Regions from separate parts of the Halomonas alkalicola genome, predicted to be linked through region 2. Evidence: predicted binding sites of a transcription regulator. Region 2 holds the regulator's gene; each other region holds the start of a gene.

Region 1 (7,041 bases), 1.1 Mb from region 2:
GTTGAGGTCGACGAACAGCGCCCCGGTGAGCAGGTTGCCGCTCTTCAGGCTGGCGCGCAGCCCCACGCCGAACAGGCGGTCGAAGCGCTCGCGCCATTCGGAGAGCACGACGTCCTGGTTCTCGATGCCCAGTCGCTGCGGCTCGATGCGGATCAGCACCGGGATGGAGAAGCCGGTGCGGCCCTCGGGCTGGGGGGCGTTGAAGTTCCAGGGGACCGCCGCCACGGTGCCGATGCGCACGCCGCGGAACTCCACCGGCGCCCCTCGGGAGAGGCCGCGCACCGAGTCGTCCACCAGCAGCACGTACTCCAGGTAGCGGTTGAAGGTGCCCTGGCGGGCGCTGTCCTCGTCGGGATAGAGGTTGAAGGTGACGTCGGGCTCCACCGGGCCGCCCAGCGGCAGGTCCTCCGGCACCCCGAAGGTGACGCCGCCCCCCAGCAGCGCCTCGAAGGACTCCACGTTGACCCGAAAGCCCTCGGAGTCGAGGCGCAGGTCGATGCCGCTGGCCGACCAGAAGCGGGTGCTGTCGGTGACCAGGGTGTCGTAGGGCGCCTCGATGAAGATGCGGTGCTGCATGCGCCGGGTCTGGGCATCGAAGAGGGCGTCCTCGACGCGGCCCACGGTATAGCCCTGGTAGGTGACCGGGTCACCGACCCGAAGCGAGTTGCCGAGCTGGCTGACCAGGTTGATGCGCAGGCCAGCCGCCCCCGCCGGGGCCACCGGCGGCTGGTCGCTGACCTGGAACTCCCGGGAGGCGACTTCACTGCCGCCCGGCTCGAGCTGGATGAAGGCGCCGGAGAGCACCGTGCCCAGCCCGCTGATCCCCTCGCGGCCCACGCGGGGCTTGACCACCCAGAAGCGGCTGTCCTCGACCAGCATGGCGTCGGTGTCGGGGCTCATGCGGGCGGTGATCACCGCCGTCGACAGGTCCTCGGAGAGCTGCACCCGCTCCACGCGGCCCACCTGGACGTTGCGGGTCTTGATGAGGGTGCTGCCGGCCTCGATCCCCTCGGCGTTGGCCATCACCAGGGTCACCTGGGGGCCGCGGCTGCGGTAGTTGTCATAGACCAGCCACAGGCCGATCAGGATGGCCACGATGGGCACGATCCAGATCGGCGAGAAGCGGGCCTGGGGAGAGGGCTTGGCCCGGTGCAGGTCCTGGTCGGGCGCGGCCTCGCCGCGGGGGGTATCGCTCATCCGGTATTTCCTTGTGAATCCTGGCGGGTGACGTGGGGCGCCGGGTGCGTGCCCTCTGGGGTTCGTCGGCGGTCATCGCGGGGCAGCGGGGCATCCCAGAGCAGCCGCGGGTCGAAGGTCATGGCCGCCAGCATGGTGATCACCACCACGGCGCCGAAGGCCAGGGCGGCGGGCCCAGGGGTGATCGACATCAGCGAGCCGGCACGGATCAGCGCCACCAGGATCGCCACCACGAAGATGTCGATCATCGACCAGCGGCCGATGAATTCGGTGAGCCGGTAGAGCCGGGTACGCACGGCGGCATTGAGCTCGCTGCTGCGGCTCACCACCAGGCAGAGCCAGGCCAGCGCCACCAGCTTGCCCACCGGCACGATGACGCTGGCGATGAAGATCACCGCGGCCACCGGCCAGGAGCCTAACTGGACCAGCTCCACCACGCCGCCGATGATGGTCGAGGGGCTCGTGTGGCCGAGGCTGGTGGTGGTCATGATCGGGTAGACGTTGGCGGGAATGTACATCACCGTGGCGGCGGCGAGCAGGGCCCAGGTGCGCTGCAGGCTGTGGGGCAGTCGGGCGCGCAGACGGTCGCCGCAGCGTCGGCAGCGCCCGCGCCCTCGTTCATCCAGGCGACCGATCAGGCCGCAGGTGCCGCAGCCGGCCAGTCTCTGGGGGGCGGCGGTCTCGCCAGTGCGGGTGCCCTCCGGAGCCCGGGGCTCGCCGGCCAGGGAGAACCACATCCAGTCGGCATCGATGGACTGGGTGGTGAAGAGCAGCAGCAGGGCAAAGGCGCAGAAGGCCCAGAAGGAGACCCCCAGCTCGATCTGGGCCATGCCGGCGACCTTGATCAGGCTGACCAGGGCGCCAATGATGAAGACATCGGCCATCATCCAGGGGTTGAGCTGGGCCAGGGAGCGGGCGATGGCGCGGCTGGCGGGCAGCGGGTCATCGCGCAGCAGGCCGAGCTGCAGCCAGATCACTCCCAGCAGGTAGACCGCCGGCAGCACGATGATGGTGAGGATCACTGCGCCGGCCACCACCGGTTGATGAAAGCCGATCAGGGTGGTGGCGGTCTGGGAGAGCTCGATGCGGTTGCCCACGCCGCCCACGCTGAAGCTGATGAAGGGAAAGGAGAGCGCCATGGCCAGCGCCAGCAGGGCCGATAGCGCCAGCGCCATGCTGCGCTGGGCTGGCCGCAGGTGGCGCTTGACCAGCGTGTGCCCGCAGCGCGGGCAGTCGGCCTGTTCGCCGCCGCGCAGCGGGGGGAGGGCGACCACCCAGTCGCACTCCTGGCAGGCGCGCAGGCGTCGCCGCGCCCGGGATTCGGGCGGCGTGCGATCGACCCTCGGGGCCTCGGTGGGCAACGAGGGCATGCGATCCAGAAGGCGAAGGGGGCGCTGGGCCAAGGGCGTGGTCACTCCTGCTGACGGCACGGTGCCGGGCTTCACCCGGGGCGGTAGGGGGCCTACACTCTCGGCCCTGGGCGATGGGTCTCGGACAAAAGTGTGACACGTTGACGCAATGCGTACCATAGAGAAACATGCACTCCTGAATGTGGCTGAGGCAACACGATGATCCTTCCTGCAGTAGCGGTGGTGGCAGGCCTGGTCCTGCTGGTGTGGAGCGCCGAGCGCTTCGTCGACGGAGCGGCGGCATCCTCCGCCCGTTTCGGTGTCTCGCCGCTGCTGATCGGCATGCTGGTGATCGGCTTCGGCACCTCGGCGCCGGAGCTCGTGGTCTCGGCGCTGGCGGCGGGGCAGGGCAATCCCGGCCTGGCGCTGGGCAACGCCTACGGTTCCAACATCGCCAATATCGGCCTGATCCTCGGCCTGGTGGCGCTGATCTCGCCCCTGGCGGTGCACTCCAGGGTGGTGCGCCGCGAGATGCCCATCCTGGGGGCGGCGACCCTGCTCTCGGCGCTGCTGATGTGGGGCGGCGTGGTGGGGCGGCTGGAGGGGGCGCTGCTGCTGGCGCTGCTGGCGCTCTTCATCGGCGTGAGCATCTTCCGTGCCCGCCGCGAAGGCGCCGACGCCCTGGGCGCCGATACCGAGGAGAGCCTGGCGGAGCACCCGATGTCGCTGGGCGCCGCCCTGGCCTGGACCGGCATCGGCCTGGTGCTGCTGGTGGTCAGCTCGCGCATTCTGGTGTGGGGGGCGGTGGCCATCGCTCAGGGCCTCGGCGTCAGCGACCTGATCATCGGCCTGACCGTGGTGGCGGTGGGCACCTCACTGCCCGAGCTCGCCTCTTCCATCAGCGCCCTGCGGCGTCGCGAGCACGACCTGGTGCTCGGCAACGTGGTGGGCTCGAACCTGTTCAATACCCTGGGAGTGGTGGGGCTCGCCGCGGTGATCCACCCCATCCAGGTCGGTGCCGAGGTGCTGCTGCGCGACTGGAGCCTGATGGCGGCCATGACCGTGCTGATGGCGGTCTTCGCCCTTGGCTGGCGCGGCCGGGCGGGGCGCATCATCCGCCTGGAAGGCGGGGTGCTGCTGGCCATGTACCTCACCTATACGGCCTGGCTGGTGCGTCTGGTACTGGGCGGCACAGGCTAGTTGCCGCGGGGGCGTGCCGCTGGGTCGCAGCCCCCAGCGAGGGCAGAAGCCGAGGCCGGAACGAGGCCCGGCGACGGGCTCCTGCATCCGTCTCTTGGGAGGGAGCCGAGGTCGAGACAGGCAGTGCGACAATGGGACACGCCTGATCCAGATCAACTTTTCGGCATTATGGCGGTCGGTATGGATGACTCAATGAAAATGCATCAATAAAGGTCATCGATTCCCTTTCCGGTCGCGCGATTTTCGTCTGCGTGCCGGCATTGACCTGGTGTCCAGGTGGAGTGCGTCATGGCGCCGCGACGGCGTCAGAGGCATAACAAGCACCGTTAGGTGCGCCCGCATCCCTTGCGACATGCTCGACTCAATATCCCGTATCGAGGCATGCGTCATGGAACTGGATCCCCTGCTGTTGTCACGATTGCAATTCGCCTTCGTGGTCTCCTTTCACGCCATCTTCCCGGTCTTCACCATCGGGCTGGCGTCCTATATCGCCCTGCTGCACGGGCTCTTCTATCGGACCGAGAACCCCGTCTGGGATCGTCTGGCCCTCTTCTGGACCAAGGTCTTCGCTGTGGTCTTCGGCATGGGGGTGGTGTCGGGCATCGTGATGTCCTTCCAGTTCGGCACCAACTGGAGCAACTTCTCCTACGCCTCGGCCAACTTCCTCGGGCCCATGCTCAGCTATGAGGTGGTCACGGCCTTTTTCCTGGAGGCGGCCTTCCTCGGCGTGCTGCTCTTCGGCCGCGGCAAGGTGCCCCAGGGGGTGCATCTCTTCGCGGCCTGCATGGTCGCCTTCGGTACCTTCATCTCATCGTTCTGGATCCTCTCGGCCAACAGCTGGATGCAGACCCCCGCGGGGGTAGAGCTCATCGACGGCAGCTTCCGGGTGCTCTCCTGGAGCGAGGCGATCTTCAACCCCTCTTTCGGCTGGCGCTTCGCCCATATGGTGATGGCCTCCTTCCTGACCGGTGCCTTCGTGGTGGCCGGGGTCAGCGCCTGGTACCTGCTGATCCGGCGTGACGTGGAGGCCAACCGCCGGGCCCTCTCCATGTGCCTGTGGCTGCTGCTGGTGCTGACCCCCACTCAGGCGGTGGTCGGCGACTTCCACGGCCTCAATACCCTGGAGCACCAGCCCACCAAGGTGGCGGCCATGGAGGGCAACTGGGAGACCCGCGGCAATGTCCCGCTGCTGCTTTTCGCGATTCCCGACCAGGAGGCCCAGACCAACCGCTTCGAGATCGGCATCCCGAGCCTGGCCAGCGTGATCCTCAAGCATGACCCGGCCGGCGTGGTGCCCGGCATCAGCGAGGTACCCCCGGAGGAGCAGCCGCCGGTGTGGATCGTCTTCTGGGCGTTCCGTGTCATGGTGGGCCTGGGCTTTGTGATGATCGGCGTCGCCCTCGCCGGGCTCTGGCTGCGCCGCGGCGGGCGGCTCTACGAACACCGCGGCTTCCTGCAGACGCTGCGGCTGATGAGCGTGACCCCCTTCATCGCGGTGCTGGCGGGCTGGATCGTCACCGAGGTGGGCCGCGCCCCCTGGCTGGTCTACGGCATGCTGAGCCATGCCGAGGGGCTCACGCCGTCGCTCACCGGCGGCATGGCGCTCTTCACCCTGGTGGGCTACGTGGCGGTCTACGCAGTGGTGTTCTGGGCCGGGGTCTACTACCTCACCCGAGTGGTGCGCCAGGGCATGCTGCCCGAGGACGAGCGCGACAGCGTGGAGGGCGAGGTGCACCGCCCCAAGCGCCCGCTTTCCGCCGCCCATACCCCCTTCGAGCATGACGCCTCGCCCACCTGGAGGAGATAGGCCATGGAGATGTTTGATCTTTCATTGATCTGGGCGCTGATCATCGGCTTCGGGGTGATCATGTACGTGGTGATGGACGGCTTCGACCTGGGCTTGGGGATTCTCTACCCCTTCGCTCCGGACGAGGCCTCCCGGGACGTGATGATGAACTCCGTGGCCCCGGTCTGGGACGGCAACGAGACCTGGCTGGTGCTGGGCGGTGCCGGCCTGCTCGGCGCCTTTCCGCTGGTCTACTCGGTGTTTCTCCCGGCGCTCTACATCGGGGTCTTCCTGATGCTGGCCGGCCTGATCTTCCGGGGCGTGGCCTTCGAGTTCCGCTTCAAGTCGCGGCGCAACCGGCACTGGTGGAACCGTGCCTTCTGCTGGGGCTCGGCGGTGGCCGCCTTTGCCCAGGGCGCCGTGGTAGGGGCCTATATCCAGGGCTTCGCCGTGGAGGACTTCACCTACGTGGGCGGCGCTCTGGACTGGCTGACGCCCTTCACCATCCTGACGGGCATCAGCCTGATGGCCGGCTATGCGCTGCTCGGCGCCACCTGGCTGATCCTCAAGTCCGAGGGGCATGTCCAGGCGTGGGCCTACCGCATCACGCCGGTGCTGCTGCTGGCGGTGCTCGCCGCCTTCGTGATGATCAGCCTGTGGACCCCGATGGTGAACCCGGGCGTCTTCGAGCGCTGGTTCGATCATATCCACCTGATCTGGGTCTTCCCGGTGCTGGCGCTGGCCTGCGCCGGCTGGCTGATCGCGGCGGTCCATCGCCGCCAGGAGGGGCAGCCCTTCGTCGCGACGCTTGGCCTGTTCATCTTCACCTACCTGGGCCTGGTGGCCAGCAAGTGGCCGGTGATCGTGCCGCCCAACTACACCATCTGGGACGCCGCCTCGGCGCCGGAATCCCAGCTCTTCCTGCTGATCGGGGTGCTGTTCGTGATTCCCATCGTGCTGGCCTACACCGCCTGGACCTACTGGGTCTTTCGCGGCAAGGTCAAGGTGGGCGAAGGCTACCACTGAGCCATGGCCGCTCCTGACACCACCGGCGGCGGACGCGATGTCCGCCGCTGGCTGAACGGACTCGCCGCCCGGGAGCGACGCCGCCTGGGTCTGGCGGTGGTCGCCGGGGTCATCGCCACCCTGGCCACCCTGGGGCAGCTGGCGCTGCTGGCGTGGGTGGTCAGTCAGCTGCTGGTGGAGCGGGCCTCCCCGGCGTCCCAGCTGCCTGCCATCGCCGCCATGGCCGGGTTGCTGCTGCTTCGCGCCCTCGCGCTCTTCGGCCAGGAGCAGCTGGGCCAGGCGGCCAGCCTCGCCATCCGCTCCCGGGTGCGTGGCGAGCTGCTCGATCACCTGGCGCGGCTCGGGCCGGGCTGGCTCGCCGGGCGCCACTCCGCGGCACTGGCCAGCCAGCTGGTGGAGCAGGTCGAGGCGCTGGATGGCTATGTCGCCCGCTTCCGACCGGCGCTTACGCTCTCGGTGCTGAGCCCGCTGCTGGTGCTTGCG
Region 2 (7,041 bases):
GTCTCCAACCCCGAGTGGGTCGGCACCGTGACCCAGTGGCGCGAGCGCATCGCCCGCTGGGCCGAGAAGCGGGACGGCGACAGCCTGATGAAGCTGGCGATCATGCTCGACTCCCATGCGGTGGCCGGTAACCCGGCCCTGCTCGACCGGGTGCGTGACGAGCTGTTCGCGCGCTGCTCCGGCGACGAGCTGCTGCTCTCCTACTTCGCCCGCACCATCCTGCGCTTCTCCACGCCGCTGACCCTGTTCGGCTCGCTCAAGCGGCCCCAGCATGGCATCGACATCAAGAAGGGCGGCATCTTCCCCATCGTTCACGGGGTGCGGGTGATGGCCCTGGAGCGGCGCATCCGGCCGACCTCCACCCTGGAGCGGCTGGATGCCCTGGCGGCGGACGGCCGCCTGGAGCCGCGCTTCGCCGAGGACCTCGGCGAGGCGCTGTCGCTGTTCACCGAGCTGCGCCTCAAGCAGCAGCTCGCCCATCTGGACAGCGGTGGCGAGCGCAAGCCCGACCGCGTGGTGGTACAGGAGCTCTCCTCGCTGGAGCGCGACCTGCTGCGCGAGGCGCTGCATATCGTCAAGGACTTCAAGCAGCGCCTCTCGCACCGCTTTCATCTGGAGTATTCGTGACGGCCCGAGGCTGCACGAAGGCATGACGATGCACGAAGGAACGACAATCACAACAGGAGACCCCTCATGCTCAAGGTCCTGCGGCGCGCTGCCGACCGAAGACGGCACGCCAACGGCGACTACGCCTGGCTCTTCCACCCCTATACCGGTGACGAGATGGTGGTCATCGATACCGAGACCACCGGGCTTGATACGCGCAGCGCGGAGCTGGTCTCCATCGCCGCCGTCAAGGTGCGTGGCGACCGGGTGCTGACCAGCGAATCCCTGGACCTGCGCCTGGCGCGCCCGGCCTCGCTGTGTGGCGATTCGATCCGCATTCACGGCCTGCGCGGCATCGACCTGGAGGGCGGCATGGCGGTGGACGAGGCGCTGGAGCGCCTGCTCGACTTCGTCGGCAATCGCCCGCTGGTGGGCTGGCACCTGGACTTCGACCTGGCGATCCTCAATCGCGAGCTGCGCCCGCGCGTCGGCTTCGAGCTGCCCAACGCCACCATCGACGTGGCCCAGCACTATCTGCGCCGCCTGCGCCGCCGCCACCCCGAGGTGGAGTCGGCGCCGCGCTTCGAGAAGGTGGCCGAGCTGCTGGACGTGCCGGTGATGGGGCGCCATACGGCGCTGGGGGATGCGGTGACCACGGCGCTGATCTTCCTGCGCCTGGAGCGCGAGACCAGCGCCCTGCGGGGCGACGCCTGAGGCGTGACGGCGTCGCCTGACGTCGCCGGCGATGGTAGGATGGGCGCCCGTCATTTTTGCCCGCACTGGCAGCGCCGACCGACATGCAAGACGCCGTGATCTTCGACCCCCGCGACACCGACGCCGAGGCCCCCGCCGGGGGCTCCCCGCAGCAGGAGGCCCCCTCGCCGCTCCTCGATGCCCTGGATGCGCGGGGCAGGCGCGAGTTCAACAAGCTCCAGAAGCGCCTGCGCCGCCAGGTCGGTAACGCCATCATCGACTACGGCATGATCCACGAGGGCGACCGAGTGATGGTCTGCCTCTCCGGCGGCAAGGACAGCTACACCCTGCTCTCGATCCTGCGCAGCCTGCAGCGCAACGCCCCGATCGACTTCTCGCTGGTGGCGGTCAACCTCGACCAGAAGCAGCCCGGTTTCCCCGAGCAGGTGCTGCCCGAGTACCTCGAGTCCATCGGCGTCGAGTACCATATCCTCGAGCGCGACACCTACTCGGTGGTCAAGGAGAAGACGCCGGAGGGCAAGACCACCTGCGCGCTCTGCTCGCGGCTGCGCCGCGGCTCCCTCTACGGCTTCGCCGAGGAGATCGGCGCCACCAAGATTGCCCTGGGCCACCATCGCGAGGACATCCTCGAGACGCTGTTCCTCAACCTCTTCTTCGGCGGCAGCCTCAAGGCCATGCCCCCCAAGCTGCTCTCCGACGACGGCAAGAACATCCTGATCCGCCCGCTGGCCTACTGCCGCGAGGCGGATATCGCCGAGTTTGCCCGGCTGATGGCTTTCCCGATCATCCCCTGCAACCTGTGCGGTTCCCAGCCCAACCTGCAGCGCCAGGTGGTCAAGGAGATGCTCGCCGAATGGGAGAAGAAGCACCCCGGGCGCCTGGAGAGCATGTTCAAGGCGGTGACCAACGTGGCACCGTCGCAGCTGGCCGACCGCGAGCTGTTCGACTTCGCCGGGCTCGAGGAGGCGCAGGCGCGGCGGCAGGCCAGCCGCATCGAACTGCTGAACGAGTAGCCCCGACGCCGGCGCCAGGGCTCGGGAACTCATGGCTCGAAAACCAGAAACCCCCATCGGGCACTCGCCCGATGGGGGTTTCTACGTGAGGGGTTAAGGCCAGGCGGCTCGGTGCTACTTGGCCCCTTCCTCCTCGGCGACCTGGATCAGCGACTCCAGGTCGAGGATATGCACCTCGCGGCCCGAGACCTCCACCAGGCCCTGGCTCTGGAAGCGGCCCAGGATGCGACTGACGGTCTCCACCGCCAGGCCCAGGTAGTTGCCGATATCGGCCCGGGACATGGAGAGCCGGAAGCTGTAGGGGGAGTAGCCGCGCCGGCGGAAGCGGTCGGAGAGGCTGGTGAAGAAGCTGGCCAGGCGCTGGTCGGCAGTCTTGCGAGAGAGCAGGCGCATCATGCGGCGGTCGTCGCGCAGCTCCTTGCTCATGCTGCGATAGAGCTGGCCGCGTAGCTCGGGGAGGGACTCCGACAGCTGGTCCAGGCGATCGAAGGGGATCTCGCACACGGTGGTGGTCTCCAGGGCCACGACCGTGCCGGGATACTGCTCCTCGTCGATGCCGTCCAGCCCCACCAGTTCGCTGGGCAGGTAGAAGTTGGTTAGCTGGTCGTCGCCGCTGCCCTCGGTGGTCACCTGCTTGAGGCTGCCCGAGCGCACCGCATAGACGCTGGTGAAGGGGCTGTCCTGGCGGAACAGGGTCTCTCCCTTCTTGAGGGGCGCGCGCCGTCGGATGATGGCGTCGAACTGGTCCATGTCCTGAACCTCGAGGGCCAGCGGCAGGCAGAGCGAACTCAGGCTGCAGGTCTGGCAGCGAGTCTCGTGCAGTACAGAGCGCCGCCGTCCGGTCAGGCTATCGGGCATGGCCGCCTCCTCCTTGATCATGATCATGTCGACCATTATGGAGGAAACTTCGGGCAGGGCAAACCACCTCCAAGGAGGTAGGCCCGCCCGGCCTGGCTTACGCCACCGGGGTGGCCTGGGGATCGAAGGCGGCGAGCAGGTGGGTCAGGCCCCAGAGCCCGTCGGGGGTTACCCGCAGGCACTGGCCGTGGCGCTCGAGCAGCCCCGCCCGGCAGAAGGGGGCGAGGCGCTCGAGGGCACCGGCCAGGGCCGCGCCGGCGTCGAGCCCATGGGCCTGCGAGAGTGCGGCCAGATCCAGCTCGCGGCGACAGGCGAGCGCCTCGATGGCATCCCGGTGCAGGCGTTCGACCGCGTCCAGCCGGTAGCCGGCGCTGGCGGGCAGCTGGCTGGCGTCCAGCGCCGCCTCGTAGTCGGCCAGGCTCAGGGCGTTGCGGGCCAGGGTATCGCCGACCCGGCTGAGGGCGGCGACCCCGAGGCCGAGCTGGTCGCCGGGCGGGTAGTGGGTGTAGCCCTGCAGGCCGCGGGCCAGGCGACCCTCCCCCAGGGCCTGGGCCAGGCTGTCATCGGGGCGGGCAAACTGGCCGAGCCCGATGTGCACGTAGCCGGCGTCATCTAGCCGCTCGCGAGCCGCCTCGAGGATCGCCAGCCGGGTGGCGGCGTCGGGCAGATCCTCGGCGTCGATCTCGCGCTGGGGGCGGTAGCGCTCCGGCAGGTGGGCGTAGCGGCGCAGGGTGATGCGCGCCGGGGTCATGGCGATCACCTGCTCCACGGTTTCGCCGAAGCCCCGGGGGGTCTGCAGCGGCAGGCCCACGATCAGGTCGAGGTTGAGGGAGTGGAAGCCGAGGCGTTCGGCCTCGTCCACCAGGGACTCGGTCAGCACCCGGGGCTGGACCCGGTTGATCGCCTTCTGGACGCGCAGGTCGAGCTCCTGGACGCCGAGGCTCAGGCGGTTGAAGCCCAGCGCCTGAAGGTGGCGCAGGGTGAAGACATCGGCCTCGCGGGGGTCGATCTCGATGCTGAAGTCGCGCCCTCGGGCGCCGGACAGCCCGAAGCGGGCGTCGAGGCGGTCGAACAGGTCGCCCATCTGGTCCAGCGAGAGGAAGGCGGGGGCACCGCCGCCCCAGTGCAGGCGCTGCACGGCCGGGAGGCGGCCCAGCAGGCGGCTCACCAGCACCATCTCGCGGTCGAGCCGCGTGAGGTAGGGGTCGGCCTGGCGGCTGTCCCGTGAGGGCACCCGCTGGGAGGCGCAGAAGCGACAGGCCTGCCGGCAGAAGGGCAGGCGCACGTGCAGCGCCAGCGGCGCGCCGGGGGAGCGCTCGGCCAGGGCCCGGGTCAGCGCCGCGGGGCCGTCCCCCGTCGCCAGGCGGGCGGCGTCGGGGTAGGTGAGGTAGTGCGATCCGTCGTGGTCATGGTACTGCATCGAGGGCCTGCCTCCGGCAGTCCAGGATGGCCCGGCGCGATCGTTGCGTTTCGCCTGAACGGGCATGACGGCGCTCCCGGCTATGGATGTGCTCTCCATGCTAGGGCGGCTAGACGCCGGCGGCGTTGAGCTGCGTCAATCCGGCGTGGAATAGTGCCGAATCAGCCGTGACCCTGAGCGGGCAGCATCAGCCACAGCTGCCACAGGGCGAAGGCGATGATCGACAGCGCGGCGATGTTGCGGGTGGCCCGGTGACGAATCAGCCCCCCCAGCTGGCGCGCCGCCAGGCCGGTGGCGAGCAGCGCCGGCAGTGTGCCGAGGCCGAAGGCGCCCATCAGGGCGGCCCCCTTGAGCGGGTCGGCCATGGCCAGGCTCCAGGCCAGCATCGAGTAGACCAGCCCACAGGGCAGCCAGCCCCACACCGCGCCGAGCGCCACGGCCTGGGGCGCCCTCACCACCGGCATCAGCCGCCGGCCCACCGGCTCCAGATGGCGCCAGAGGCGCCTGCCCAGCGCCTCGACCCGCAGCAGCCCCTTCCACCAGTCGGCGATATAGAGCGCCATCAGGATCAGCATCAGCGCGGCAAGGCCCTGCAGGACGAGGCGCATGCCGGGGGTGAGGCTGAGCAGGGTGCCGAGGGTGGCGACCAGGGCGCCGGCCACCATGTAGCTTCCGATGCGCCCCAGGTTGTAGCCCAGCAGCAGGCCCGCGAGGCGAGCAGGGGAACGCATGCTGGGGGGCACGGCGAAGGTCAGGGCACTCATGATGCCGCCGCACATGCCGATGCAGTGGGCGCCCCCCAGCAGGCCGAAGACGAAGGCCGCCGCGAGGGGCGGCAGGCCGAGACCGGTGGGGTCCATCAGGGCTCCGGGTCGGCGTCGCGGCGTTCCTGCGCGGCGCGCTCGCGGGCCTCGCGGCGGCGCTGGCGCTCCTCGGGGGGAAGGTCGTTCTCGTCCTCGTCGAAGAGGATGCGGTGGGCGGGGCCCTCCAGGTCCTCGAACTGGTCATGCTTGACCGCCCAGAAGAAGGCCCAGACGGCCAGGCCCAGCAGGGTCAGCGACAGCGGGATCAGCAGGTAGAGAATGCTCATGGGGTCACCCGGCTCGGTTCAGGGGATGGCGTCGGCAGCGGGGCGGCAGGCATGGCACGGCTGCGGAAGCGGTTGAGGCGCAGGGCGTTGCCCACCACCACCAGGGAGCTGGCCGACATGCCCATGGCGGCCAGCCAGGGGGGCACCAGCCCCACGGCGGCGATGGGCATGGCGGTGAAGTTGTAGCACACCGACCAGATCATGTTCTGGCGCATCACCCGGCGGGTGGCGCGGCTGATCTCGACCGCCTCGACGATGCGTGACAGGCGCGGGCTCAGCAGGATGGCATCGGCGCTGGTGCGTGCCAGGTCGGTGGCGCCGTTCATGGCGATGGCCACGTCGGCACCGGCCAGCACCGGCACGTCGTTGATGCCGTCCCCGACCATGGCGACCTTCTCGCCCGCGGCCTGGCACTCGCGGATGCGCTCAAGCTTCTCCTCGGGGCTGGCGCCGCCGCGCCAGGTGGGGATATCGAGGCGCCGGGCGAGGTCGCCGGCGGCCTCTGGGGTATCGCCGGAGAGCAGCTCGACCGCAAGGCCCAGCGCCTTGAGCGCTGCCACGGTGTCGGCGGCATCCTCGCGGATCCTGTCCTGCAGGGCGAACCAGGCCCGGGGCTCGCCCTCTTCGGCGAGCAGCAGCCACTGCCCCCCGCCGGGGGCTCTTGGCGTCGCGTCCGGGGCGGCGAACTCGGCCTTGCCGAGCCGCCAGCGGCGGCCGTCGAGGGTGCCCTCGAGGCCCTGGCCGGTGCGGCTGGCCACCTCGGTGGCGTGCACCGTGGCCAGCCGGTAGGGATGGAAGGCCCGGGCGATGGGGTGCTCCGAACGCGCCTCCAGGGCGGCCGCCAGGGTGCGGGCCCGCGCGGCGTCGAGCCCGCCCAGGGGCCGCGTCTCCACCAGCGTCATCTGGCCGCTGGTCAGGGTGCCGGTCTTGTCGAGGATCACCCGGTCGATCTGGGAGAGCGCCTCGATGGCATCTGCGCGGGTCACCAGCACGCCCCGGCGGCGCAGCTGGCCGTGGCCGGCGGTGAGTGCGGTGGGGGTGGCCAGGGCCAGGGCGCAGGGGCAGGTGACCACCAGCACCGAGAGCATGATCCAGGGCATGCGCGCCGGGTCGATGAACCACCAGGCGATGGTGACGACGGCGGTGACCACCAGCAGGCGCAGCACGAAGAGGTGGGCCATGCGCGCCGCCATCTGCGCCAGGCGCGGGCGGCTGGCGAAGGCGCGGTCGGTGAGGTCGACGATGCCGGCAACGCGGGCGTCGCGTCCGGCGTGGGTCACGCGCACCACCAGGGGACTCTCGATATTCTGGCTGCCGCCGGTGACGGTGTCGCCGAGGCG
Region 3 (7,041 bases), 1.1 Mb from region 2:
GTGCCGGCCACGTGGGTACCGAGCTCGTGCGCCTGGCCGCCCCGCTGCCCTGGCAGGTGCGGTGGCACGACAGCCGGGAGGCGATCTTCCCCGACTGGGCGGCTGAGCAGCCGCGGCTCGCCTGCCGCCACCCCCCGACCCGGCCGCCGCCGTGGCGGCGCTGCCGCCCGGCGCCCATGCCCTGGTGCTGACCCACGACCACGCCGAGGATCTCGCCCTGGTGGATGCTCTGCTCGCCCGTGGCGACGTCGCCTCCCTCGGTTTGATCGGCTCGACCAGCAAGTGGGCCAGCTTTCGCTCGCGGCTGGGCAAGGCCGGTCACGACGAGGCGGCGCTTGCCCGGGTGCGCTGCCCCATCGGCATGGCGGCAGGTGGCACCGGGGGGGACAAGACCCCCTACGCCATTGCGCTAGCCACCCTCGCCGAGCTCCTGCCGCTGACGGCAAGCGTCGAGCGCCCCGATCAGCGCGGCCTCGACCCCGCCGAGCTGCGCCACCTGTTTACTTCATGAGCCCCTGACCACAATGACGACGAACGACTCGCGCCTGCTGCGCGCCGAACTGCTGAGCTTCGATGCCGACCCCGGCGACGAGGACACCCCCGCCCCGGGCAGCGTCACCCCCCCCCCGGACGGTGTCCTGTGGATCGAGAATGGGCGGATCCGGGCCAGCGGCGACTACGCTACCCTGGCCCCCGAGCTGCCCCCGGGCCTCGAGGTGATCGATCACCGCGGCAAGCTGATCACCCCCGGCTTCATCGACAGCCACGTCCACTACGTGCAGCTGGAGATCATGGCCTCCTACGGGCGCCAGCTGCTCGACTGGCTCAACGACTACACCTTCCCGGAGGAGCTAAGGTTCGCCAGCCGCGAGCACGCAGACGCCCTCTCGGAGGCCTTCCTCGACGAGATGCTCAAGGTCGGCACCACCACCGCCCAGGTGTTCTGCTCGAGCCACCCGGTCTCGGTGGACGCCTTCTTCGCGGCGAGCCAGCGCCGCGGGCTCTGCATGCTGGCCGGCAAGGTGCTGATGGACCGCCACGCCCCCGAGGGACTCACCGACGACACCCTGGGCGGCATCCGCGACAGCGAGCGACTGATCGGCGACTGGCACGGCAAGGGGCGGCTCGGCTACAGCCTCACCCCGCGCTTCGCGCCCACCTCCACCAGGGCCCAGCTCGACGCCACCGGCGCCATCCTGAGAAACGACCCGAGCCTCTGGCTGCAGACCCACCTGGCCGAGAACACCGGCGAGCTGGACTGGGTGGCGGAGCTCTTCCCCGGCAGCCGCGACTACCTCGCGGTCTACGAGGCCTCGGGCCTGGTGGGGCCGCGCAGCACCTTCGCCCACGGCATCCACCTGGACCAGGAGATGCGCGCACGCCTGGCCGAGCGCGGCGCCAACCTCGCCTTCTGCCCGAGCTCCAACCTCTTTCTGGGCAGCGGCCTCTTCGACCGCCAGGCAGCCCGCGAGATGGGGCTGGGCGTGACCTTCGCCAGCGACGTGGGCGGCGGTACCGACCTCTCGGGGCTTGCCACCCTGAAGGCCGCCTACCAGGTCGGCCAGCTGCGCGGCCAGCCCCTCACCGCCTGGCAGGGCTTCCATGGCCTGACCCTAGGCAACGCCCGGGCCCTGTCCTTGAGCGATCGCATCGGCCGCCTGGCGCCGGGCATGGACGCCGACTTCGTGGTGCTCGACCCCGCAGCGACCCCGCTGCTGGCGCGGCGCACCGCGCGCTGCCGCACGTTCGGCGAGACGCTCTTCGCGCTGATGATGCTTGGCGACGATCGCAGCGTGGCCGAGACCTGGGCCGGAGGGCGCCTGCAGCACCGCCGCTCCTGAGCGGGCGTGCCGCCCATTCACCATCACCACACTAAGCGCACCTGACACGACGGCCCTCCGCGCATGGAGGGCCATCGCCAGCGGGCCAACTGCGGCCCATAGTTGACCATATGGTCAGAAACCCACAACAACAACGGGGTTCTCATGGACACCAACAATGCCTCCCTGTCAGGCGAGTCACTCAAGCCGACATCGTCAACGGAAGGACACTGGCTCGACCGCTACTTCGGGGTCAGCCGCCGCGGCTCCACCCTGCGCACCGAGGTGCTGGCCGGCATGGCCACCTTCCTTGCCTCGATGTACATCATCGTGGTCAACCCGGCGATCCTCTCCGACGCCGGCATTCCCTTCTCCGCCGCCCTCTCGGCCACGGTGCTGATCAGCTTCATGAGCAGCCTGGCCATGGGTCTCTATGCCCGCAACCCCATCCTGGTGGCCCCCGGCATGGGCATGAACGCCCTGTTCACCTACACCCTGGTGCAGGGTGCGGGGCTCTCGTGGGAGGTGGCGCTGGGCTGCGTGTTCTGGTCCGGCGTGATGTTCGCGATCCTGGCCATGTTCAACGTGCGCAAGGCGATCATCGAGGCGATTCCGCCCTCGCTGCGCTATGCCATCACCTGCGGCATCGGACTCTTCATCACCTTCATCGGCCTGAAGAACGCCGGCTTCATCGTCGGCAGCGATGCCACTCTGGTGACGCTGGGCAGCTTCGACCCGGCGCTGGGGATCTTCTTCCTGGGCATGATGGCCACCGCCATCCTGGTGATCCTGCGCTTCAACGGCGCCCTGATCCTGGGGATTGCGCTCACCACCCTGCTGGCCACGCCCATGGGGCGCCTGTGGGGCGGCGAGGTAATGGTGGAGTGGAGCGGGCTGGCCGCCTGGCCCGACTTCAGCGCGGTGATGCAGGTGGATATCTGGGGCGCCCTCAAGGTCGCCTACCTGCCCTTCATCTTCGTGATGCTCTTCACCAACTTCTTCGATGCGCTCTCCTGCTTCATGGCGCTGTCGGAGTCGGCGGACCTCAAGGACAAGGACGGCAACCCCCGCAACCTCAAGCGCTCCATGACGGTGGACGCCTTCGCCTCGATGATCGCCGCACCGCTGGGCACCAGTGCGGCCCAGACCATCATCGAATCCGGCGCGGGCGTGGCCCAGGGCGGGCGCACGGGGCTGGTGGCGGTGGTGATCGCCCTGCTCTTCCTGCCCTTCCTGTTCCTCTCGCCGCTGCTCTCGCTGGTGCCGAGCATCGCCACGGCGCCGGCCCTGGTGCTGGTGGGGCTCTTCATGCTCTCGCCCATCGGCAAGATCGACTGGAATCGCTATGACGAGGCCTTCCCGGCCTTCCTGGCGATCATCCTGATGCCGCTGACCTACTCGATCACCCTGGGGATCGCCTTCGGCTTCCTCAGCTTCGTGCTGATCAAGGTGTTCACCGGCCGGATGCAGGCGATCCGCCCCGCCATGTGGATCTCGGCGGCGCTGAGCGTGGTGATGCTCGCCACGACCCACTAGGCCGACACACGACAGGCCGTGGCCTCGCCCCCGCTCCCGCTCCCGGCGGGGTCGAGGCGGGGCTCCTAGTCCTCGCGGGCGTCGAGGCTGAGCAGCCAGCTCACCAGGCGCTCGATCTCCTCCTCGGCGGCGCGGCGGTTGGGGGTCATGCGCTCCTCGCCCCAGTTGCCGCTGCCGCCGTCGCGCACCGTGACCACCAGACGCGAGAGCGCCTCGTCGTCGTCCCGATAGCGCTCGGCCACGTCGCGCCAGGCCGGCCCCAGCAGGGGCTTGTCCAGGTCGTGGCAGTTGAAGCAGCCGCTCTCCCAGGCCAGGTCGATCATCGCCTCGTCATTCTTCTCGGCGAAGGCGGCCCCGGACAGCATCAGCACCGAGCAAAGCCCCACTCCCCAGCGACTATGACTGTTCATTGTGATCGTCTCCCGATCAACGCATCCACCACCCGGAACAGCGCCAGGGCCGCCACGGCGACCGCGAAGCTCGTGGCCATCAGGTAGTCGGCGCGGGTAAGGACCCACAGGTGCACCACCCCCAGGGCCGCGGACACATAGACCAGGCGGTGGAGCCAGTGCCAGGCAGTGTAGCCCATGGCCTTCTGCGTGTAGCGGAAGGAGGTGAGCGCCAGCGGTACCAGCAGCAACAGCGCCGCGGCGCCATAACGGATGTAGGGCAGCTCTACCATCTCGCGACGGATCCAGGGCCAGTCCCAGTACTGGTCGAGGCCCATCCAGGCCAGCATGTGAGCCACCAGCCAGACGAAGGCCCACAGGCCGATCTGCCGGCGGGCGATCATGAAGCCGATCCAGCCGGTGAAGCGAAAGGCCGGGCTGAAGGCGATGGTCGCCACCAGCAGGGTCAGGCCGGTGCGGCCGGTGAAGTGGACCACCGCCTCGGCGGGCACCGCCCCCAGGTCGCCGAAGAACCACTGCCAGGCCAGCCACACCGCGGGCAAGGTACCGGCGGCCAGCACCAGCAGGCGGAAGGCGAGGATTCGCTGTGACGCATCCAGCATCGGGTTTCCCTGGAGTCAGAAGTACTTGTTCAGGTCCATGCCGGCGTAGAGCTCGGCGACCTCGTCGGCGTAACCGTTGAACATCAGCGTCTCTCGACGACCGCTCTCGCCGATGCGCCGTTCGCGGGCCTGGGACCAGCGTGGATGGTCCACCTCGGGATTCACATTGGCGTAGAAGCCGTACTCTTCCGGGTTCTGGTCGATCCAGGAGGTGGTGGGCTGCTCCTCCACCAGGCGTATCTTCACCACCGACTTGATGCTCTTGAAGCCGTACTTCCAAGGCACCACCAGCCGGATCGGCGCACCGTTCTGGTTGGGCATCACCTCGCCGTACATGCCCACCGCCATCAGCGTCAGCGGGTGCATCGCCTCGTCGATGCGCAGCGCCTCCCGGTAGGGCCACTCGATGATGGAGCGGCGCTGACCGCGCAGGTTGTCGGGGTCGAGGATCGACTCGAAGACCACGTACTTCGCCCGCGAGGTGGGCGCATGGCGCTTGAGCAGCTCGGCCAGCGGGAAGCCGATCCAGGGAATTACCATGGACCAGGCCTCCACGCAGCGCAGCCGGTAGATGCGCTCCTCCAGCTTCTGGTCGGCGAGGATATCCTCCAGGGCGAAGGTGCCGGGCTTCTCCACCTCGCCCTCGATGGTGACCGACCAGGGATCGGTGACAAGCCGGTGGGCGTAGACCTCCGGGTCGCTCTTGCGGGTGCCGAACTCGTAGAAGTTGTTGTAGGTGGTGGCGTCGCGGAACTCGGTCAGCGACTCATCGCCGGCGAGCGCCTGGCTCGGCAGCTCTCCCTCGAGGCGCGCTTCGAGTCCCTCGCGCCAGGCGTGGGCGGCAGGCGAGAACAGCAACCCCGGGGCCAGGGCGGCCGCGCCCAGGGCCGCCCCGCCCCGGAGCGTGCCCTTGAGAAAGCGGCGCCTCCGCTCGAAGAGCTCGCGGGGCGTCACCTCGGACTCGGGAATGGCGGGATAGCGATAGCGGGTCATGGCCGGTGACCTCCTCCGCAGGGTCGAGAAAGCTCACAGCTTCCCGAAAAAGCCGGGAGGCGTCCAGCCAGCAAGGTGAACCATTGTCAAAACTTGACGTGGCTCAAGGTTGGTCGTTTTCCGACGGTTTTACTGGGTTGATTAGCGAGATGCAGTAACGCACTGTGCCTACAGAAGGTTAAGCGCAAGTTAGCCAATGCGACTGACCCGGCTCATCACCACGAGGGGAACGACCATGATCAAACAACGCCTGCTGGCCTCGGCCATCGCCATGGGCTCCGCTATCGCCATCGCCGCACCGGCCATGGCCGACGACGGTCTCGGCGACTACCGCAACCGCTTCGAACCGCTGCCCCACTTCCCGCCGATTCCGGCCGCTAACTCACTGACTCCGGAGAAGGTCGAGCTCGGCAAGTTCCTGTTCTTCGAGCCGCGGATCTCCTCCAGCGGCGTGATCAGCTGTGCCACCTGCCACAACCCGGCGCTGGGCTGGGCGGACCGCATTCCCCGCGCCACCGGCCATGACGGCCAGATCGGTGAGCGCAACACCCCCACCGTGCTGAACTCCGGCTTCCTGGGCTCCCAGTTCTGGGATGGCCGCGAGCCCGATCTGGAAGGCCAGGCCCTCGGCCCCATCGAGGCCGACGTCGAGATGGCCATGGACCTGGACAGCGCCCTGGAGCGTCTGACCGAGTTTGACCTCTACCAGGAGAAGTTCGCCGAAGCCTTCCCGGGCGACGATGATCCGATCAACGCCGACAACCTGGCCCAGGCACTCGCCAGCTTCCAGCGCACCCTGAACACCCCGAACTCCCCCTTCGACCGCTACCTGCGCGGCGACATCGGCGCCCTGAACCAGCAGGAGAAGGACGGCATGGTGGCCTTCGTGGACAACGGCTGCATCGCCTGCCACAGCGGCCCGGCGCTGACCGACAGCAACTTCCACCGCATCCAGGTGCCGGGCTCTACCGACGTGGGCCGCTACGAGGTCACCGGCAACGAGGCGGACATGTACCGCTTCCGCACCCCGACCCTGCGCAATGTGGGCGTGACCTACCCCTACATGAACAACGGCGCCACCGAGACCCTGGAGGAGGCCGTGGCCATCATGGGCAGCGAGATGTTGGGTCGCGAGTTCGAGGAGCAGACCATCGCCGACATCACCGCCTTCCTGCACACCCTGACCGGCGAGATGCCCGCCCTCGAGATACCGGCCCTGCCGTAACCACAGCGCCTGACCGCAGGAGCATGACAGCACCGCCCCCCGGCTCGCCGGGGGGGGGTTCGTTGTGGGCCCCGAATGGCGTCACACGCTATCGGCGAGCCGGCGACGGAGCGCCAGACGGCGCTGGTCGCTGACGAAGGCGGCCTCGATGGCGGTGCCCGCCAGTTGGATGAAGGTGGCCTCGTCCCAGCCGAAGGCGCGCTGGCAGGCCAGGTAGTTGTCGAGCATCCCGCCGCCGAAGTAGGCCGGGTCGTCGGAGTTGAGGGTGATCCTCAAGCCTGCCTCCAGCAGCTGCGGCAGCGGATGCGCCTCGAGTCGCTCCACCACCTTGAGACGCACGTTGGAGAGCGGGCAGACGGTGAGCACCACGCCCTCGTCGCGCAGCCGCGCCACCAGCTCGGGGTCCTCCAGGCAGCGCACCCCGTGGTCGATGCGGCAGACGTCGAGCAGATCCA
Region 4 (7,041 bases), 1.8 Mb from region 2:
GCTCGACGTGGCCCTGACCATCGACGCCGAGGAGGTCGACCGACTGGAGATCTCCCTGGAGGTGTTCCGTGCGGTCTACGAGAGCGATATCGGCAGGGGCTGGGGGCACTTCGGGCTGGTGGTGCAGGCCTACTCCAAGCGCGCCCTGCCGGTGCTGCACTACCTCAACCGGCTGGCCGACCAGCAGGGTGACGAGATCCCCCTGCGCCTGGTCAAGGGCGCCTACTGGGACAGCGAGATCAAGGAGTCCCAGCAGCTCGGCGTCGACGGCTATCCGGTCTACACCCGCAAGGCCAGCACCGACGTGGCCTACCTGGTGTGCGCGCGCTTCCTGCTCTCGGACGCCACCCGCGGGCGCATCTTCCCGCAGTTCGCCACCCACAACGCCCATACCATCAGCACCATCCTGGAGCTGGCCAACGACGCCTCCCGCCCGTTCGAGTTCCAGCGCCTGCACGGCATGGGCGAGGCGCTCTACGACGCGGCCCTGACCCGCGCGCCCAAGGGCACCTACTGCCGCATCTATGCGCCCGTGGGCGCCCACAAGGACCTGCTCCCCTACCTGGTGCGCCGACTGCTCGAGAACGGCGCCAACTCGTCGTTCGTGCACCAGCTGGTGGACCCCGACGTGCCGGTGGCGTCGCTCTGCGTGCACCCGGCCGAGACCCTGCGCCAGTACCAGACCTACGCCAACCCGCGCATTCCCCTGCCGCGTGACATCTTCGGCCCCGGCCGCCCCAACTCCCGCGGCGTGAACCTCAACGTGCGCAGCCAATACCAGCCGCTGATGGACGAGATGGCCGCCAGCATGGAGAAGGAGCACCGGGTCGGGCCGCTGCTGGCCTTCGAGGTGGCCGATGACCCGGCCAGCCAGCACGCGGTCGCAAGCCCCTACGACCGCCGCAAGCGGGTCGGGATTGTGCAGTGGACCAGCGCCGAGCAGGCCGCCCGCGCCGTGGATGCCGCCTGGGCTGCCTTCCCGCGCTGGGAGAGCACCCCGGTGGCCGAGCGCGCCGCCATCGTCCGCCGCCTCGGCGACCTGATGGAGGCCCATATGGCCGAGCTGATGACGCTCTGCTCCCGGGAGGGGGGCAAGCTGCTCACCGATGGTGTCGACGAGATCAAGGAGGCGGTGGACTTCTGCCGCTACTACGCCATGAAGGCGGAGGAGCTTTTCGGCCAGCCCATCACCCTGCCCGGCCCCACCGGCGAATCCAACCAGCTGATGCTCGCCGGCAAGGGCGTCTTTGCGGCGATCAGCCCCTGGAACTTCCCGGTGGCGATCTTCTGCGGCCAGGTGGTGGCCGCCGCCGTCGCCGGCAACACCGTGCTGGCCAAGCCCGCCGAGCAGACCTCCATCGTCGCCCACCGGGTGATCGAGCTGCTCTACGAAGCCGGCATGCCTCGCGACGTGGTCCAGCTGCTGCCCGGCGATGGGCCCACCGTGGGCAGCGTGCTGACCAGCGATCCGCGCATCACCGGCGTGGTCTTCACCGGCGGCACCGATACGGCGCAGATCATCAACCGCGCCTTGGCCGCCCGCGAGGGAGCCGCCCTGCCCACCCTGATCGCCGAGACCGGCGGCATGAACGCCATGATCGTCGACTCCACCGCCCTGCCGGAGCAGGTGGTCGCCGATGTCATCCAGTCCGCCTTCCAGAGCGCCGGCCAGCGCTGCTCGGCGCTGCGCGTGCTCTACCTCCAGGAGGAGGTGGCCGACCGGGTCATCGAGATCCTCGAGGGCGCCATGAATGAACTGCGCGTGGCAGATCCCCGCGACCTGGGCACCGACGTCGGCCCGGTGATCGACGAGGACGCCCGCCGCGGGCTCGGGGCCCATATCGAGAGGCTCAAGGCCGAGGGACGCCTGGTCGCCGAGACCCGCCTCGACCCGCGGCTCACCGGCGACGGCACCTTCGTCGCCCCGGTGGCCTTCGAGATCGACGGCATCGAGGCACTGGAGCGGGAACAGTTCGGCCCGATACTGCACATTGTGCGCTACCGGGCCAGCGAGATCGACCGGGTGATCGAGTCGATCAACGGGCGGGGTTATGGACTGACCTTCGGCGTTCATAGCCGCAATGAGTCCTTCGCCGATGAAATAGCGCAGAAGATTCGCGTTGGCAATGTGTACGTCAACCGCAATATCATCGGCGCCGTCGTGGGCGTTCAGCCCTTCGGCGGCCAGGGCCTCTCCGGGACCGGACCCAAGGCCGGCGGGCCGCACTACCTGCTGCGCTTCGCCACGGAAAAGACGGTGACCGTCAACACCGCCGCGCTGGGCGGCAACGCGTCACTGCTTGCGCTGGGAGACGAGTGAGCCCCGCTCGTCTGTAACGACAATAAACTGAAGGAACCCCCTAATGGTTCAGAACAACATGGCCATCGGCTTCACCTTCGTGGTGTACCTGGCACTGATGCTCGGCATCGGCATCGTCGCCTACAAGCGCACCACCAACCTCTCCGACTATATCCTCGGCGGCCGCTCGCTCGGCCCCTGGACCTCGGCGATCTCCGCCGGCGCCTCGGACATGTCCGGCTGGCTGCTGCTCGGCCTGCCCGGCGCGGCCTACGTCAGCGGCATCTCGGCCAGCTGGATCGCCGTGGGCCTGCTGATCGGCACCTGGCTCAACTGGCTGATCGTGGCGCGCCGCCTGCGCCTCTACAGCTTCAAGGTCAGTGACGCCCTGACCCTGCCGGAGTACTTCGCCAACCGCTTCCAGGACAAGTCGCACCTGCTGCGGGTGATCTCGGCGATCTTCATCCTGATGTTCTTCCTCTTCTACACCAGCTCGGGCCTGGTGGCCGGCGGCCGGCTGTTCGAGACCGTGTTCGGCTTCGACTACCGCATCGCCGTCACCATCGGCACCCTGACCATCATCATCTACACCTTCATCGGTGGCTTCCTGGCGGTCTCCTGGACCGACCTGATCCAGGGCCTGATGATGGCGGCGGCGCTGGCCATCGTGCCGATCATCGCCTTCAGCGATCTCGGCGGGGCGAGCGGCGCCGGCGCGGCCCTGGCCGCCGAGAGCGAGTACATGCTGGCCTGGTTCCGCGACGCCTCCACCGGCGAGGCACTCTCCGTCATCGGCATCGTCAGCTCCCTGGCCTGGGGCCTCGGCTACTTCGGCCAGCCCCATATCCTGGCCCGCTTCGCCGCCATCCGCAGCGACCGTGACATCCCCGCCGCCCGCCGCATCGCGGTGAGCTGGACCGCCATCGCGCTGGTCAGCTCCATCGCCGTGGGCCTGCTCGGCGTGGGCTTCGTGCAGCGCGACCTGGCCGACGGCGAGACGGTGTTCATGGTGATGGTCAACCTGATCTTCCATCCGGTGATCGCCGGTATCCTGCTGGCCGCCATCCTGGCCGCCATCATGTCCACCGCCGACTCCCAGCTGCTGGTCTCCTCCTCGGCGCTGACCGACGACTTCTACAAGGCGATCTTCCGCAAGGAGGCCTCGCAGTCCGAGCTGGTGTGGGTGGGCCGCTTCGCGGTGATCGGCATCGCCGTGCTGGCCTACCTGCTGGCGCTCAACCCCCATGCCACCGTGCTGGACCTGGTCGCCTACGCCTGGGCCGGCTTCGGTGCCGCCTTCGGCCCGGCGCTGATCATGTCGCTCTACTGGCGCCGCATGAACAAGTGGGGCGCCCTGGCCGGCATCGTGGTGGGCGGCATCACCGTAGTGGTGTGGGCCGAGCTCTCCGGTGGGATCTTCGACCTCTACGAGATCGTGCCCGGGGTGATCTTCGCCTATATCGCCATCGTGGCGGCGAGCCTGGCCACCGAGGAGCCGACGGACGCCATCACCGCCGACTTCGACACCTTCGACCGCACCTGAGTGCCGGGGGCCTGTCCCCTGCCACCCTGAACCGGAAAGCCGCCCCACGGGGCGGCTTTCTGCATTCCGGCGTGACCTAAAAGCAGGGGCGGGGGAAAGGCTCAGGCCAGCAACGCTCTTCCCACAAGCAGCAGGGCAAACAGCGCGAGCGCCACCAGGCTCCAGGGCGGCGACAGCAGCCGATGACCCCGGCGGCGCGGGGCCTGCAGCGCCAGCGGGCGCAGGAAGGCGGCGCCCAGGGCCCACAGCCCGAGCAGGATGGCCGGCAGCCTCAGCATGAATGGCAGTCCCTGGATCAATGCCGGCTGCAGCAGCAGCCAGACCGCCAGCCCTGCCGCCCCCAGCAGTGAGAGCCAGGGCTCCCAGCGGGCCTGTCCGACACCCAGTACAATAGGCATGACTGTTCCTCCCGAGCGGCCTCCCATCAGTCAAGACGATTTGCCGCCGATGCGCGAATCACGAATGCCACATCGCCACGGTTCCTACTGCAGCGCCCCTCTCGACGACTCCCTCTCTTCTCCTTCAGCCCCCGCCCCTGCTGCGTGATAACGATTTTCACAATTCTTGACGACTTGCTACGGGACATTTGGAAACACTGTTTCCTATAATACCTTTGTCATAGGCCACCGGACATTCCGGCCCGGCCCTAGCGTGAAGCAACAGGAGGATCCCTGACCATGCGTACCACTCGACTGATCACCGCCGCCGCCATCGCCGCCAGCTGCGCCTTCGCCAGCCAGGCCGCCTTGGCCTACAGCGCCGGCGACACCTTCGTACGCGGCGGCTTCGCCAAGTCCGACACCCGCTCCGACAACGGCGCCGCCGACGGGGTCAGCAGCGGCGAGACCGGCTTCACCTTCGGTGCCGGCTACCTGTTCCACGACAACATCGGCGTGGAGCTGAACAGCTCCGAGAAGATCGAGCATGAGATCGCGGGTGATGGCTTTGCCGGCAGCATCGACCGGATGCCGGTCAACCTGCTGGTCAACTACTACCCCCCGGGCGGCATGGACTCCCGCGTCCAGCCCTATGTGGGCGCCGGCCTCAACTACACCCGCTTCTCCGGCGAGCCGGAAGGCGTCGACGCCCGCCGCAGCTATGGCGCCGTGGGCCAGGTGGGCGTGGACCTCGCCATCACCGAGAACCTGATGCTCAACGGCTTCGCCAACTACGCCGACGTGGATTCGCGCATCTCCGTGGACGGCGAGCGCGTCGGCACCGCCAAGATGGACCCGATGACCATCGGCGGCGGTGTGACCCTGCGCTTCTGATGCCGTCCATGGCATGACGCGTGCGGCAACCAGAGACGCCGCCGGGCCCAGCCCGGCGGCGTCTTTTTTTGCCTCTCACCCTTGTGCATCGCAGCACCACTTGACCGGCGTCAAGAAAGCCCCGAGGCGGCCTGATTAAAATTGCCTTAACCCCAACAGGCCAGAGAGTGCCTGTACGACAACGCTGAAACCGGAACGTCAAGGAGCCGCCCCATGCGCAAGCACCTCCCCACCCTGCTGGCCGCCGGCCTGGCCGCCGCCGCCTTTACCACCAGCACCCAGGCCCTGGCCTACGGCGCGGGCGACTTCTTTACCCGCTTCGGCGTCGCCAAGGTCGAGCCCAAGAGTGATAACGGTGATCTTGACCTCAGCCCACTGCTGGGTGATGGCGCCATCGTAGGTACCGACGTTGATGACGATACCCGCTTCGCCTTTACCCTGGGCTATCGCTTCCACGACAAGATCGGCGTGGAGCTGCTGGCCGCAGAACAGTTCAAGCACAGTTTCACCCTGGGTGACGGTGCGGCCTCCGGCTCCACCAAGCATCTGCCGCCGACCCTGACCGTGCAGTACTACCCGCTGGGCGGCACCGCGGCCAGCGTGCAGCCCTACGTCGGCGTGGGCATCAACTACACCCGCTTCTCGAGCGAAGAAGTTGCTCTCGCTGATGGCACCGCACTCGATCTGGATCTCGACGACTCCTGGGGTGCCGCCGGCCAGGTGGGCGTCGACCTGCTGATCAACGACAACTGGGCGCTCAACGCCGCCGCCTGGTATATCGACATCGACTCTGACGCCAAGGTCGAAGGCGTGGACGTCGGCAGTGTCAAGGTCGACCCCTGGGTCATCATGGGCGGTCTCAGCTACCGCTTCTGATCGCCCCGCGCCACTCACGCGAAATGCAGGAGGCCCGCCAATGGCGGGCCTCCTGCGTTGGTCGGGAAGGGCATCGCGCCGGCTCAGCCCTCGGTGACCAGCCGGTCGATCTGCGCCACCGCCTGGCTGATCATCTGCCGCTCGCTGGCCCCGGCCCCGGACTGGGCCAGCCACGCCTCCACGGCGGGGGCCACCTCGCACTTCGCCGGCATCGGTGCCCGCGCCTCCACCAGCGCCTCCAGGCGCACGATGAAGACGAAGCGCAGCCACTGGGGCAGCGACATGGTGTCGGCACAGAAGGGCTCGACGCTCTCGAAAGCGATGGGGTCTGGCCGGGCCATTCGCCACTGGTCGGTGGCGCGCATGGTGGCTTCCAGCTCGCGCAGGGCCGCCGCCAGCTCCTGATGTACGCTCATGGTGACGTCCTCTGGTGCATGAGCCGCCATTATCCCCACCGGCTCCCTCCCCGACCACCCCGCCGCACGCTCATCGCCGGGCGTAACACCCGGCGTTGTGCACAGTTCACAGTTTTCCTGAACGGGGCTGTGGATAAACTCTGGAAAGGCGTCCAGGGGCCACGTCTCACGGGCCTCGCCGCGCATCGTTCAAGAATTGACCAGCCACCCCCTCCCGGCCGCCCCGAAGCTGCTGACAGCAAGGCACGACCAAGGTAGAGTGCACGGTTCGACGACGGGAGAGAGCATGCAGCCCATCAACACCTTACATGACTTCTTCGTGCGCAGCGGCGCCGCGGTACGGCTCTACCATCTGGGCAGACGCGTCGAGCCCTGCGAGATGGCGACCCTGGCGGCCTTCGAGGCGGGCGAGCAGGCCTGGCCGGCCCCCTGGCAGGGCCAGGCGCGTCTCGGCCTGGTGTTCCGCCTGGGTGACATGCCCGAGCCGGTCATCTGGTTCCTCGCCCTGCCCCTGGACGAACAGGGCCAGCTGGTGCCGGCGCCCCGCGACGCCTTCCTGCAGCGCCTGCTGGAGACCCTGGGGCGCAGCGTGCAAAGCGTCGGGCGCGAGGACGGCGAGGCGGTGGACAACCTGAT

The links. The regulator FNR, encoded in region 2, switches genes on or off when oxygen is low (the NO sensors DNR and NnrR bind a similar motif). The targets are predictions, from matches to a motif close to TTGATNTANATCAA.
Region 1: the regulator FNR is predicted to act here: its motif matches at 3,889-3,902, upstream of B6N23_RS01685 (cytochrome ubiquinol oxidase subunit I).
Region 3: the regulator FNR is predicted to act here: its motif matches at 5,455-5,468, upstream of B6N23_RS01660 (cytochrome-c peroxidase).
Region 4: the regulator FNR is predicted to act here: its motif matches at 5,214-5,227, upstream of B6N23_RS15495 (OmpW/AlkL family protein).

The regions. Positions count from the first base shown of each region.
Region 1 is NZ_CP131913.1:353,547-360,587, reverse strand. Features, by position in the region: gene pqiB (intermembrane transport protein PqiB) at 1-1,197, opposite strand, end outside; gene B6N23_RS01695 (paraquat-inducible protein A) at 1,194-2,567, opposite strand; gene B6N23_RS01690 (calcium/sodium antiporter) at 2,766-3,746, shown strand; gene B6N23_RS01685 (cytochrome ubiquinol oxidase subunit I) at 4,135-5,553, shown strand; gene cydB (cytochrome d ubiquinol oxidase subunit II) at 5,557-6,558, shown strand; gene cydD (thiol reductant ABC exporter subunit CydD) at 6,562-7,041, shown strand, end outside.
Region 2 is NZ_CP131913.1:1,438,859-1,445,899, reverse strand. Features, by position in the region: gene B6N23_RS06870 (putative nucleotidyltransferase substrate binding domain-containing protein) at 1-627, shown strand, start outside; gene B6N23_RS06865 (3'-5' exonuclease) at 694-1,320, shown strand; gene ttcA (tRNA 2-thiocytidine(32) synthetase TtcA) at 1,404-2,333, shown strand; gene fnr (fumarate/nitrate reduction transcriptional regulator Fnr) at 2,448-3,191, opposite strand; gene hemN (oxygen-independent coproporphyrinogen III oxidase) at 3,289-4,611, opposite strand; gene B6N23_RS06845 (sulfite exporter TauE/SafE family protein) at 4,773-5,471, opposite strand; gene ccoS (cbb3-type cytochrome oxidase assembly protein CcoS) at 5,471-5,701, opposite strand; gene B6N23_RS06835 (heavy metal translocating P-type ATPase) at 5,698-7,041, opposite strand, start outside.
Region 3 is NZ_CP131913.1:342,841-349,881, forward strand. Features, by position in the region: partial or broken gene xdhC (xanthine dehydrogenase accessory protein XdhC) at 1-511, shown strand, start outside; gene guaD (guanine deaminase) at 525-1,841, shown strand; gene B6N23_RS01640 (NCS2 family permease) at 1,986-3,356, shown strand; gene B6N23_RS01645 (c-type cytochrome) at 3,422-3,766, opposite strand; gene msrQ (protein-methionine-sulfoxide reductase heme-binding subunit MsrQ) at 3,763-4,368, opposite strand; gene msrP (protein-methionine-sulfoxide reductase catalytic subunit MsrP) at 4,384-5,361, opposite strand; gene B6N23_RS01660 (cytochrome-c peroxidase) at 5,597-6,586, shown strand; gene B6N23_RS01665 (adenosine deaminase) at 6,668-7,041, opposite strand, start outside.
Region 4 is NZ_CP131913.1:3,292,618-3,299,658, reverse strand. Features, by position in the region: gene putA (bifunctional proline dehydrogenase/L-glutamate gamma-semialdehyde dehydrogenase PutA) at 1-2,320, shown strand, start outside; gene putP (sodium/proline symporter PutP) at 2,364-3,842, shown strand; gene B6N23_RS15505 (hypothetical protein) at 3,944-4,240, opposite strand; gene B6N23_RS15500 (OmpW/AlkL family protein) at 4,520-5,113, shown strand; gene B6N23_RS15495 (OmpW/AlkL family protein) at 5,327-5,989, shown strand; gene B6N23_RS15490 (YqcC family protein) at 6,073-6,405, opposite strand; gene B6N23_RS15485 (DUF3549 family protein) at 6,692-7,041, shown strand, end outside.